DNA from 4 places in the Priestia sp. SIMBA_032 genome. Region 3 is predicted to be linked to each of the others. Evidence: riboswitches for the same ligand, from Rfam matches in the RefSeq annotation. Region 3 holds a riboswitch; each other region holds the start of a gene.
The links. Region 3 has a riboswitch for S-adenosylmethionine ahead of metK (methionine adenosyltransferase). Riboswitches for the same ligand answer to the same signal wherever they lie in the genome.

Region 1 (3,129 bases), on a different contig from region 3:
AACCTGCCACGATATTTACTTCGTTCGTTTTAGCAAACTGAGAGATTAATTGCTTGGCTTGCTGTCCTTCATCATCTGCAATTTCGTCTAGCCGCGTCAAATCATAAGCTGTATCCCATAGCTCAGGAAGCACAAGGATATCAGGGTTTTCTTTCATGGCTTCCGTCATTTTTTGTTGAATATATTTTCGGTTTTTAGTTGGGTCCCCAAACGCAATATCAAGCTGCAAACATGTGATTTTTACACTCACTTTATCATCCGTCCTTTTTTTAGTAGTTGAAAAAAATGACTTTACAAGTTGAGTATTACAATATATTATTTGTGACTAGAATTTCAAGAATTTTTTGAGAAGGTGTGCGATGATGAAACAATTTGAGCAATCGGAACTATTAAAAAGTTTACCAAAACAATTTTTTGCATCACTTGTAGGCAAGGTAGGAAAAGTAATGGCCCAAGGGCACGACGTTATTAACTTAGGGCAGGGAAATCCTGATCAGCCTACTCCTTCACATATTGTAGAAACACTGCAAAAAGCAAGTGCTAATCCTATGCATCATAAATATTCTCCATTTCGGGGGCACCAGTTTTTAAAAGAGGCCGTTGCGACTTTTTATAAACGAGAATATGGCGTTGATGTGGATCCCGAAAAAGAAGTAGCTATTTTGTTTGGCGGAAAGGGTGGACTTGTAGAAATCCCGCAGTGCTTATTAAACCCTGGAGATACGGTGCTGGTTCCGGATCCTGGATATCCTGATTACTGGTCTGGAGTAGAGCTTGCAAAAGCAAAGATGGAAGTGATGCCGCTCACGGCTGAAAATCATTTTCTACCCGTATACGAAGTGATAGGTGAACGTGCTAAAGAACAGGCAAAGCTCATGTTTTTAAACTATCCTAATAATCCTACTGGTGCAGTGGCAACGGCAGAATTTTTTGAAGACACCGTGGCGTTTGCTGCCAAGCACGATATTTGTGTGGTACACGACTTTGCCTACGGAGCAATTGGATTTGATGGTAAAAAGCCAATCAGCTTTTTACAGACTCCTGGTGCAAAAGAGACGGGAATTGAAATTTATACTCTTTCTAAAACGTATAACATGGCGGGATGGCGAGTTGGATTTGCTGTAGGAAATGAAAGTGTAGTAGAAGCTATTAATCTTCTTCAAGATCACATGTACGTCAGTCTCTTTGGGGCGGTTCAAGAGGCAGCAGCAGCAGCTCTGTTAGAATCTCAACAATGCGTGAATGATTTAGTTAAGCGCTATGAATCTAGACGCAATACCTTTATTCAAGGGCTTCGAGAAATTGGTTGGGACGTTACATCTCCAGCGGGCTCCTTTTTTGCATGGCTAAAAGTTCCTGAAGGATATACTTCTGAACAGTTTTCAGATTTACTTCTTGAAAAAGCCCACGTTGTAGTGGCGCCTGGAGTAGGCTTCGGAACATATGGTGAAGGCTATGTGCGCGTAGGACTGCTGACGGATGAAGAGCGCATGAGAGAAGCTGTATCTCGAATAAAAAAATTAAATTTATTTTAAAAACGCATTGACAATCCTTTTTGAGTTGGCTTAATATGTAAGAAGTTAACGAGATTAATAACCAATAAATCCTAGCGGTATTTTGTATTTAGTATATAATCTACGAATTTAATTTAAATAAATAGCAACTTTCTTATTAAGAGTAGGTGGAGGGACTAGCCCGATGAAGCCCGGCAACCGACTTAACGCATGTTAAGCACGGTGCTAATTCTTGCAGCAGCAGCTGAGAGATAAGAAGAGCAACGAAAGCCTCTTCTTAATCACAGAAGAGGTTTTTTTTATTAACGATATTAAACAGCAAGGGAGTTTTTAGCATAATGAGCGAAATCGTTGCAAGCTACTTACTACATGACAATAAAGGAAATTTTCATAAAAAAGCGGAAGGAATCGCTTTAGGACTAACCGTCGGCTCATGGACAGATCTGCCGCTTTTAGATCAACAGCAGCTTCAAAAGCATAAAGGGCGCGTCGTGTCCGTAACTGAGCTTCAAGATTGCGAACGTGTAAACGGATATTTAGGAGGAGAAATTAAGCAGGCGATTGTCAAAATTGCTTATCCAACTGCCAACTTTTCAAGAGATTTACCGGCTATTTTAGTTACGGTTTTCGGAAAACTATCACTTGATGGAAAAGTGAAACTATTAGACTTGGATTTTCCTGATGAATTATTAGCTCAATTCCCAGGACCGCGCTTTGGAATAGAAGGTATCCGAGAGAAACTAGGCGTTTATGACCGTCCGCTTGTGATGAGTATTTTTAAAGGCGTGATTGGAAGAGACATGACGTACTTAACAACTCAGCTGCGTGAGCAAGCGCTTGGCGGAGTGGATTTGGTTAAAGACGACGAGATTTTGTTTGATAGTGAACGCACACCTTTTGAAGCTCGCGTTACAGAAGGAAAAAAAGTACTGAATGAAGTATACGAAAAAACGGGACACCGCACGCTGTATGCTGTTAATTTAACGGGACGAACGTTTGAATTAAAAGAGAAAGCAAGAAAAGCAGCTGAGCTAGGAGCCGATGCGCTTTTATTCAACGTATTTGCTTATGGGTTAGACGTACTGCAGGCACTTCGAGAAGATGATGAAATTAACTTGCCGATTATGGCACACCCAGCCGTTAGCGGAGCGCTTACGCCATCAGAGTTTTACGGTTTTTCAAATTCATTACTGCTTGGAAAGCTATTGCGCTTAGCCGGAGCAGATTTCTCACTGTTTCCATCACCATACGGAAGCGTAGCGCTTTCTCTTGAAGATACGACAGGCATTGCCTACGAATTAACTCGCCCTGTATACAAATATAAGCAGACTTTCCCGGTTCCTTCAGCAGGAATTCATCCTGGAATGGTACCGCAGCTTGTGAAAGACTTTGGAATCGACAGCATTATTAATGCAGGCGGCGGAGTTCACGGTCATCCAGACGGAGCTATCGGAGGAGGAAAAGCATTCCGTTCGGCGATAGATGCAGTACTCTCTCATCAAACACTATCCGAAAAAGCTGAAGAATCAAAAGAGTTGCAAAAAGCTTTGCAACTATGGGGAACAGTAGAGGTGAAAGCATGACATCGTTAAAAATCTTTTGTGACTTTGATGGA
Region 2 (3,129 bases), on a different contig from region 3:
TATTCCGATGTGTCACCCCCTTCTATTAAAAGGCGTAAACCTTTCATTTGACTGGGATACAAGCAATAATCAGTACCGTTTATTAATAGAAGCAACGGTTAAAACGGAAGGCTCAACAGGCGTTGAAATGGAAGCTTTAACTGCCGCTTCTGCTTGCGCTCTAACTGTTTATGATATGTGCAAAGCCATTGATAAAGGAATGATTATTGGCGAAACGTATTTACTTGAAAAATCAGGCGGCAAAAACGGTGACTATAAGCGCACCGAAGCGTAAAGGAGGTACATAATGAGCGTACACGAACATAAATCTAAAGCAACTCAGCCCGTTCGCTGCAAAGTCATTACGGTATCAGACACACGTACAAAAGAAACCGATAAAAGCGGTGCGCTGATGATCCAGCTTCTGAAAGAACACGACATGCAGATCGCTTCCTATGAAATTGTAAAAGACGACCAAACGTCTATTCAACAAGCCATACTTGCTGGCTGCAGTGATGAGAACATTGACGTTGTTCTCACAAACGGCGGGACGGGCATCACAAAACGAGACGTCACCATTGAAGCCGTTCAAGCGCTGATTCATAAAGAAATCGTTGGGTTTGGCGAGCTGTTTCGCATGCTGAGCTACACCGAAGACATTGGCAGCGCGGCGATTATGAGCCGGGCAATTGCCGGGACGATTAACGAAAAAGCCGTTTTTTCTACACCAGGATCAAGCGCTGCGGTTCGTCTAGCGATGACCAAGCTGATTTTGCCTGAACTTCGCCATGTTGTGTGGGAATTAAACCGCCAGCGCTGACAAAATGCCTATGCGCGCGCATAGGCATTTTCATTAATCATAGTCTTTATGTACCCACTCATCTTCTGGAATACCTAAATCTTCTCCAGAAAAACGTTCTTCTTTAAACGGATCTCCTCTAAGATGAAAGCCGTTTTGCTCCCAAAAGCCAGGACGATTTTCATCAATGGCTTCAAAGCCTCGAAGCCATTTAACACTTTTCCAAAAGTACAAATGCGGAACAACCAATCGCAGCGGATATCCATGCTTAGCTGTAAGCGGCTCTCCGTTAAAAGAATGAGCAAGAAGAATATCGTCTCTCAGTAAATCTTTTACTTCAATGTTTGACGTATAGTCATTATCTCCATGCAGCATGATGTATTTACTTTTTAACTCCACGCCAACTGCCTTCAAAAAGTCTGTAAACAGCACGCCCGTAAATTGATTATCAAGCCTTGTCCATCTCGTTACGCAGTGGATATCACACTTCACCGTTGTTTGCGGCATATTCAATATATCTTGGTACGAAAGCGTCACTTCTTTATCTACCAATCCAAACACGCGAAGCGTCCACTCCTCTAAGTTATACTCCGGCACGTCCCCTTCATGTAAAATCGGAAATCGCTCCGTTACTACCTGACCCGGAGGCACTCGTCCTTCGTACTTTGGATCAATTTCTGGTGTTTTCATTCGTTTGATACGGTCTGCTTTGTTCAAAAATATCACCTCGTTGTTTCTTCTACATAAAAAGCCCTTCCTTAAATAAATAAGGAAGAGCTTCGTTTCAGCTTCTTCCTTATCTCTAAGAGCAGCGCACTCTTAAGGATTTGGCACCATTCTGTCATAGACAGCGGTTGCCGGGTTTCACAGGGCCAGTCCCTCCACCTCTCTTGATAAGGAAACAAATTGTATTTGTTTTATGTAATAAAGTCAGTATTAAGCTTTTTGTCATAATTGTCAATATTATTTTTCTTTTCCGCACAAAAAAACTTTAAAAACAGATAGAGGTATAAGATTTTAGTCTACTAAAATACTATGTCAAGTCTTCACCCTTCTCCATCAATCATCGTATACTTCCTGGCAAAGCGCTTGTAGTAAATTTGCTCATCTTCTTGTCCATCGTTAAAAACAAGTCGGTTATGATCAATATCTTTCTCTTTTAACACATAGCCTTTTTCATTCATCAGTTGAATATATTCATCTAAATGTCCTTTTTTCACCATATAGTAAAGAACATTATCTGAATCCGTAGTCTTTGCTACATCTTGACTTCCCACTTCTAACTTAAATACAGCTGTTGCTGTTTGAACGGGACGATAATCTCCAAACACTCTTTCCCAATTTAATAGCAATAGCGCGCCGGAAATTATTATACATCCTCCAGCCGCCACGGTTAGTACAAATCGTTTTGACACACCTTTCTCTCCTTTATATTTTTTTCTTCTATTTAATACAGCAGATTGCCCTAAACTTGTTTTGACGCCAAGCCCTAGATACACAGCAACACCTAAAGCTATTGAAATACAAGACGTGCTAATCGCAAGTGAAGATGCAGACAGCTTATTTTCTAGAAAATAGTGAGAAGCATAATTGCCAATAAGCACAGCGGCTGACATCACACTTACTAATAAAACAGGCGTCAACGCGGCTTTTCCCAGTGATTGAACTCGGTAAGAAATGGATTTTTCAATTAAATAAAAGTTATAGATAACCGATACACCATATCCTCCGTACGTCGCGACAACAGGTCCAATTTCTTTTAAGCTTGAAACCAACAGTACGTTTAATACTATCTTCACAACAATACCTAAGCCCAAGCCAAAAATTAATTTCTTTTGCTGATTAATTCCTTGAAGAATCGCGGCTGTTACGGTGAAAAGAGCAAATAGAATCGCAGCAGGCGCATACCATTGTAAAACAACTCCACCGATTTCATGACTGTTTTTCGCTCCAAAGATCATCATATATACCGGCTTACCCAATAAACAAAGCCCCACCGCAGCAGGAAGAGTAAAAAACAACAACAGCTGCAGCGTTTTTGTAATCTTTCCTTTTACTTCTCGTAAATTTCCTTGCACAAAAGAAGATGTAATACCCGGAATCAGCGACATGCTGAAGGCAGTCGCTAGCGATACCGGCACCATCACTAAAATTTGCGCTAATCCAATGACAGAGTTGATTGTTTCGGCTTTAGCTTGTCCATACCCTATTGATTGAAAAAGCATGTTAATCGTAAACGTATCAATATTTTGATAGATTGGAATAGCTAAACCAACTAATACAAACGGAACGGCGTACGTCACAAGCTCTTTGAACATTGAAGAGAACGAAATGGATTTATTATTCTTTCC
Region 3 (3,129 bases):
TTTGTCTGTGAACTCCCAAGGAAGCTCCACATCTGTACGGCCAAAGTGACCGTAAGCTGCTGTTTGCTTATAAATTGGGCGACGTAAATCAAGCATTTTAATGATGCCTGCTGGACGTAGGTCAAAGTTTTTGCGTACTACATCTACTAGTACTTCTTCAGAAACTTTTCCTGTACCGAATGTATCAACTGAAATAGATACTGGCTGTGCAACACCAATTGCATATGCTAGCTGTACTTCACATTTATCAGCAAGATCAGCCGCTACAATGTTTTTCGCAACATAACGAGCTGCATAAGCTGCTGAACGGTCTACTTTTGTTGCGTCCTTACCAGAGAATGCACCGCCGCCGTGACGAGCATATCCGCCGTAAGTATCAACGATAATTTTACGACCAGTTAAACCAGCATCTCCTTGAGGGCCGCCGATTACGAAACGTCCTGTTGGGTTAATGAAATACTTTGTATTTTCATCAATTAACTCATTTGGAACAACTGGATTAATAACATATTCTTTTAAGTTACGTTGAATTTGCTCTAACGTTACTTCTGGGTGATGCTGAGTTGAAATAACAATTGTATCGATGCGAACAGGTTTGTTGTTTTCATCATATTCAACTGTTACTTGTGTTTTACCATCTGGGCGAAGGTAAGGAAGAATCTCTTCTTTACGTACTTCTGTTAGACGGCGAGCAAGTTTATGAGCTAATGAAATTGGAAGAGGCATTAATTCTTTTGTTTCGTTACATGCATAACCAAACATTAACCCTTGGTCTCCAGCTCCGATTGCTTCGATTTCTTCATCGGACATTTGACCTTCACGTGCTTCTAACGCTTGGTCTACACCAGCAGCGATATCAGCTGACTGCTCGTCGATAGATGTTAATACTGCACAAGTTTCAGCATCAAATCCGTATTTTGCACGAGTATAGCCAATTCCTTTAATTGTTTCACGAACTGTTTTAGGAATATCCACGTAAGTAGAAGTTGTAATTTCACCACTTACTAAAACTAAACCAGTTGTTACGCTTGTTTCACAAGCAACACGAGCATTTGGATCCTTTGCTAGGATAGCATCAAGAATTGAGTCAGAAATTTGGTCACAAATTTTATCGGGATGTCCCTCTGTAACAGATTCTGACGTGAACAGACGACGTTGTGTTGACATCAGTTTTCCTCCTTATAAATACGATACATTGTGATACGGTACTCATTCCCTTATTTTCATTACACGTTAAAAAATATAAAAAAACCTTTCCTTGTATCGAGGAAAGGTATCAAATTCTACATAAGCCTTTCACTCTTATCGATCAAGGTTGTGCCCTTGCATCAGGTTAGCACCTTATCGCCTACACAAAAAAAATGACGATGGTTGCTGGGTTTCACAGGGCCTGTCCCTCCACCAGCTCGGGATAAGAGAGTATCCGTTCAAGGACATATAATACATGAAAAAGCGCTTCACTGTCAACAACATTCAAATGGAAATCATCTCTTTATGTTTGAATCGGTTTTAATGTAACATACTCAAATTTAAAAATAGTATACCTTATTAAGAATGATCACGAAGTTTGGTTAACAAGACAGATTAAAAAAAGGCTTTCACTTGAAATAGCTTCACTTTTTTCGCTCCTAGCACATATACATGTGTCTAAAATAGGTATAACGTACATTTTTTTATAATACACAAACATTTTTAGTTAAATAGTATAGAATAATTAAATAAATGTGTTATACTAATTATAAATTTCAAACATTAATGAATAAATAATAGCTAAAAAAGGAAGGTAGTGCACATGAGTACTGTTGATATGTCTATCGAATTAAATGGTTTGCTTCAATTAAAAACAACAAAACACCAATTATCTGTTCCACAACTTGTTGAAAAAATTCTAGCTCGACGTGAAGGAACGCTGACTTCTACAGGTGCTGTGTCAGTCGAAACCGGAAAATATACAGGTCGCTCTCCTTTGGATAAATTTATTGTAAGCGATGCTGTATCTTCAAAAACGGTTGAATGGGGACCCGTCAATCAGCCAATTTCTGCTCAGCGATTCGATGCGCTATACAAAAAAGTCTTAACCCACTTAAAGAAGCAGGATGAACTTTTTGTTTTTAATGGATATGCTGGAGCTGATAAAAAGTATCAGTTACCAATTCAAGTAGTTAATGAATTTGCATGGCACAACCTATTCGCTCAGCAGTTATTCATTCGCCCTTCAGCTGAACAAAAAATAAATGATGATGTGAAGCCGTTTACAATTGTAGCAGCTCCAACGTTCAAAGCTGATCCTGAAACAGACGGGACAAATTCTGAAACCTTCATTATTCTTTCATTAGAGCGACGCATTGTGCTAATTGGAGGAACTGAATACGCTGGTGAAATGAAAAAATCTATTTTCTCAGTGATGAACTTCTTGCTTCCTCAAAACAATATTCTATCCATGCACTGTTCTGCTAACGTAGGAGAAGAAGGTGACGTTGCATTATTCTTTGGCTTATCTGGAACGGGTAAAACAACGCTTTCTGCTGATGCAAACCGTCGTTTAATAGGAGATGATGAGCACGGTTGGTCAAGCTCTGGTGTATTTAATATTGAAGGAGGCTGCTACGCGAAGTGCATTCAGCTTTCCGAAGAAAAAGAACCGCAAATTTTTAATGCAATTCGCTTCGGAGCCGTACTGGAAAATGTAGTGTTAAATCAAAATACGAAAGTAGCAGATTACAATGATAATAGTTTAACAGAAAATACTCGTGCTGCTTATTCAATTGACTCTATTGATAATACGGTATTGCCAAGCGTTGCTGGGCACCCTACAGCTATTGTCTTTTTAACTGCTGATGCCTTCGGCGTCTTGCCTCCAATCAGCAAGCTTACAAAAGAACAAGCGATGTACCATTTTCTGAGCGGATACACTAGTAAATTAGCTGGAACAGAACGCGGCGTAACATCGCCACAGGCCACTTTCTCTACATGCTTTGGTGAGCCTTTCTTACCTCTTGCTCCAACAACTTATGCAGAAATGCTAGGAAAGAAAATCGATGAACATAACGTAAATGTCTACCTTGTAAACACTGGATGGACCGGCGGTGAATACGGCGTGGGTGAACGAATGAAGTTAAGTTACACTCG
Region 4 (3,129 bases), on a different contig from region 3:
TGAACAATGGTCGGTTGAACTGACCAAAGCGAGCATGACGGGAGATAATCAGCTAAAGTGGAAAAATAACGTCTATCATACATATGGATTAACCGTTGAAAACATTGGAAAAGACGTAGAGCGCGTGCAGGTCCAAGCTTTTCGGCACGAAGGAAAAAATAAGACGAAATACAGCTTGTTTTCTCCTATTGAAAGATCTAACTTAAGCAAAAGCGGTCAGCGTTTTCGCTATGCGAATTTTGCTGTTCCTGGAAAAGCGGCAGGCTTAGACATCATGATTAACTGGACGGATGAACAGGGCAATCATCAAGAACATTTTGAATTTAAATAAAAGTCTTCGCTTAGGCGAAGACTTTTTTTGCAGGAATTTATCCTCGCATGTGGAAAACGAACACGAAAGGAGAGATCGTAATGATTGCAAAAGCTACTGAAGAAGAAATACAGGAAATTCGGACGAAATCTGCTGATGCGCTGTTTGAAGGAACAACGCATCAGTTTCAACCGTCAACTGAACGTGTAAATGAATTAATTGATAATGCCCTTCAAAAAGGATGTTATTATTTAGTATCTAGACAAGAAAATAAACTCGCAGGATGGGTTTTTGTCGGTACATCTGCCGACTTCTTTTCAAAAGCAGAAATTGGCTTTATCTACGAGTTATATGTTTTACCAGAATACCGCGGGCAAGGTCTAGCCAAGCCGTTGATGCAAAAAGCAATTGATGAATTGTCTATCAAAGGATACCCTGAAATCAGGCTCAGCGTTCATGCTGGGAATTTTGCACAGCACGTGTATCGCGAACTTGGATTTGTAGATAAACAAATATCAATGAGCCTGCAGGTGGTAAAACGTCCGTAACGTTGGTGAATGTCAGCGAGTCCATAAAACATAAGATGTTATACATGCGATGAGGTTTGGTAGTGAAAGTAAAAGTAAATAAGTAGCCCAAACGGCGCCTTTATCTAGTACTTCAACAGCTCTTCCACCTGTATGATCTGAGGCGGGGGGATCTTCAAGCGTGTTCATAATCAAAGCCGCTGCTGCTAAAATAATCCCTCCAATGCTTCCGGTTATTTTGACAAGTGCAATATGGAAAGTAGATGAAAAGGCAATGCTTAGAAGCAGCAGCAAGCTTCCCAAAAAAGCAGATAACATATATCGTTTCATGTGCTCACCATCCTTTATGACAGCATACCATATTTTACTTCTTTTTTCTTTTTATTGAAAAGCTATTGACGTAACCTACAAAACATATTAGAATAGTCAGAAATAATTTAAAAGCGAAATATTCTTATCTAGAGAGGTGGAGGGACTGGCCCTTTGAAGCCTCAGCAACCACAATTATTGAATGGTGCTAATTCCAGCATAGCCTAGCTCTGACAGATAAGAAGAGGAATCTTTTTCTATGATGAAATCCTCTTCTTAGGAAGAAACATTTCGTATAGAAAAGGTGATGACATTGAAAAATATACAAAAGGCGCTAAGCGTTGATGATTATTTAGATCTATACTTGTTAGCAAAAGAACTAAAAGACGAAACGTGGCAGCAGGAAATTTTATCCGCGCTAAAAATGCAGCAAAATCGTTCATTTGAAGACAAACAATCCGCACTCGTTCAAGAAATATGGGAAGATTTTAAACAGTTAAATGAAGATATTTCTTTTGTGTATCGCTTAATTCAAGAAGAGCCAACTAATGAGCAGTTTCAGGCTAAATTAAGGCACCTGCGAGAACGACGGATTACGCTGAGTCGCGAGTTATATCTAGCTAAAAAACAGTATGTTGAACACACCCAATAAAAAGATCCGCTTGATAAACAAGCGGTTTTTTTACGTGTAAATGTTAGAAGCGTTATATTTCGGGTAGTAAATAGATAAGACAAAAAAAGGAGGGATAACAGTGGCTCAAGGTGTATTATGTGAAGTGAATGAGTGCATGTATTGGAAATCCGGAAATAAATGCAGTGCAGAGTCCATTTACGTTGTGAGTCCTGAAAGTAGTCACCATGTTTCTGAAACGGAAGAACCTGGCTGTAAAACTTTTGAACCCGCGAGATAAATGCTAGTTTTTATAAAAAAGCATAAAATGAACGATGCGCTGACGGAATTGAGTCGGCGTTTTTCTATTTTTAAAAAAATACTATTACTTAGGTGCAATAATAAATACATAGTAAAAAAGCAGTGTCTACGTCTAATTGTGTGTTTAAACAAAATGATACGATAATTTTTTTGTTTTTTGACAAAAGAAAAGTGAGAGAAAGGTGATAGAATACAAATATACAGCCTAGCTCACTTTTAGCATAAGCCTATATGAAAGCGCTAACAAAGAGGCTGTATTCATCTCGTTTTGACAGATTGGAAAAAGGGGAGACGTTTATGCAGGGGAAAACTCAGGGGAAAGAATTGAAACGCGGGTTAGAAGAAAGACATGTGACGCTGATGTCCTTAGGAGCAGCCATAGGGGTAGGGCTGTTTCTTGGATCTGCATCTGCTATTAAATTAGCAGGGCCGGGAATATTATTGGCGTACGGATTTAGCGGAATGATTATGTTTTTTATTATGAGAGCACTTGGGGAAATGGCGATTCAAAAACCTGTTGCAGGTTCATTCAGCAAGTACGCGCGCGACTATTTAGGGCCGCTTGCTGGTTATTTAACAGGTTGGAACTACTGGTTTTTATGGGTTGTAACATGTATGGCTGAAATTACAGCCGTTGGTATTTATATGGGATATTGGTATCCGGATGTACCAAACTGGATTTGGGCGTTATCGGCGCTTGTCATCATGACAACAGTTAACTTCTTAGCTGTTAAGGCATATGGTGAACTGGAATTTTGGTTTGCACTTATTAAAATTTTAGCGATTGTGTTAATGATTGCCGTTGGGGTATTAATGATTGTGTTTGGAATCGGAAACGGCGGCGTTGCGACGGGTATTAAAAACTTGTGGGACAACGGCGGACTGTTCCCGCACGGATTCAAAGGTATTTTACTGTCGCTGCAAATGGTCATGTTTGCGTATTTAGGAATTGAAATGATCGGCGTTACCGCGGGAGAAGTGAAAAATCCGGAAAAATCTCTAGCAAGAGCAATTGATTCTGTCTTTTGGCGTATTCTTATTTTCTACGTGGG

Region 1: it holds a riboswitch for S-adenosylmethionine, as region 3 does, so the genes downstream of both, mtnW (2,3-diketo-5-methylthiopentyl-1-phosphate enolase) here and metK (methionine adenosyltransferase) in region 3, are expected to answer to the same signal.
Region 2: it holds a riboswitch for S-adenosylmethionine, as region 3 does, so the genes downstream of both, SB717_RS18385 (sulfite oxidase-like oxidoreductase) here and metK (methionine adenosyltransferase) in region 3, are expected to answer to the same signal.
Region 4: it holds a riboswitch for S-adenosylmethionine, as region 3 does, so the genes downstream of both, SB717_RS17560 (hypothetical protein) here and metK (methionine adenosyltransferase) in region 3, are expected to answer to the same signal.

What each region holds. Positions count from the first base shown of each region.
Region 1 is NZ_JAWRXD010000001.1:576,505-579,633, reverse strand. Features, by position in the region: gene SB717_RS02920 (carbon-nitrogen family hydrolase) at 1-250, opposite strand, end outside; gene SB717_RS02915 (pyridoxal phosphate-dependent aminotransferase) at 363-1,535, shown strand; SAM riboswitch class I at 1,666-1,772, shown strand; gene mtnW (2,3-diketo-5-methylthiopentyl-1-phosphate enolase) at 1,853-3,097, shown strand; gene SB717_RS02905 (2-hydroxy-3-keto-5-methylthiopentenyl-1-phosphate phosphatase) at 3,094-3,129, shown strand, end outside.
Region 2 is NZ_JAWRXD010000005.1:245,895-249,023, reverse strand. Features, by position in the region: gene moaC (cyclic pyranopterin monophosphate synthase MoaC) at 1-274, shown strand, start outside; gene SB717_RS18390 (MogA/MoaB family molybdenum cofactor biosynthesis protein) at 287-799, shown strand; gene SB717_RS18385 (sulfite oxidase-like oxidoreductase) at 833-1,495, opposite strand; SAM riboswitch class I at 1,572-1,678, opposite strand; gene SB717_RS18380 (putative polysaccharide biosynthesis protein) at 1,825-3,129, opposite strand, start outside.
Region 3 is NZ_JAWRXD010000002.1:36,814-39,942, reverse strand. Features, by position in the region: gene metK (methionine adenosyltransferase) at 1-1,167, opposite strand, end outside; SAM riboswitch class I at 1,300-1,418, opposite strand; gene pckA (phosphoenolpyruvate carboxykinase (ATP)) at 1,793-3,129, shown strand, end outside.
Region 4 is NZ_JAWRXD010000005.1:95,049-98,177, forward strand. Features, by position in the region: gene SB717_RS17545 (hypothetical protein) at 1-331, shown strand, start outside; gene SB717_RS17550 (GNAT family N-acetyltransferase) at 412-858, shown strand; gene SB717_RS17555 (hypothetical protein) at 871-1,167, opposite strand; SAM riboswitch class I at 1,289-1,390, shown strand; gene SB717_RS17560 (hypothetical protein) at 1,454-1,798, shown strand; gene SB717_RS17565 (DUF1540 domain-containing protein) at 1,899-2,057, shown strand; gene alaP (alanine permease AlaP) at 2,375-3,129, shown strand, end outside.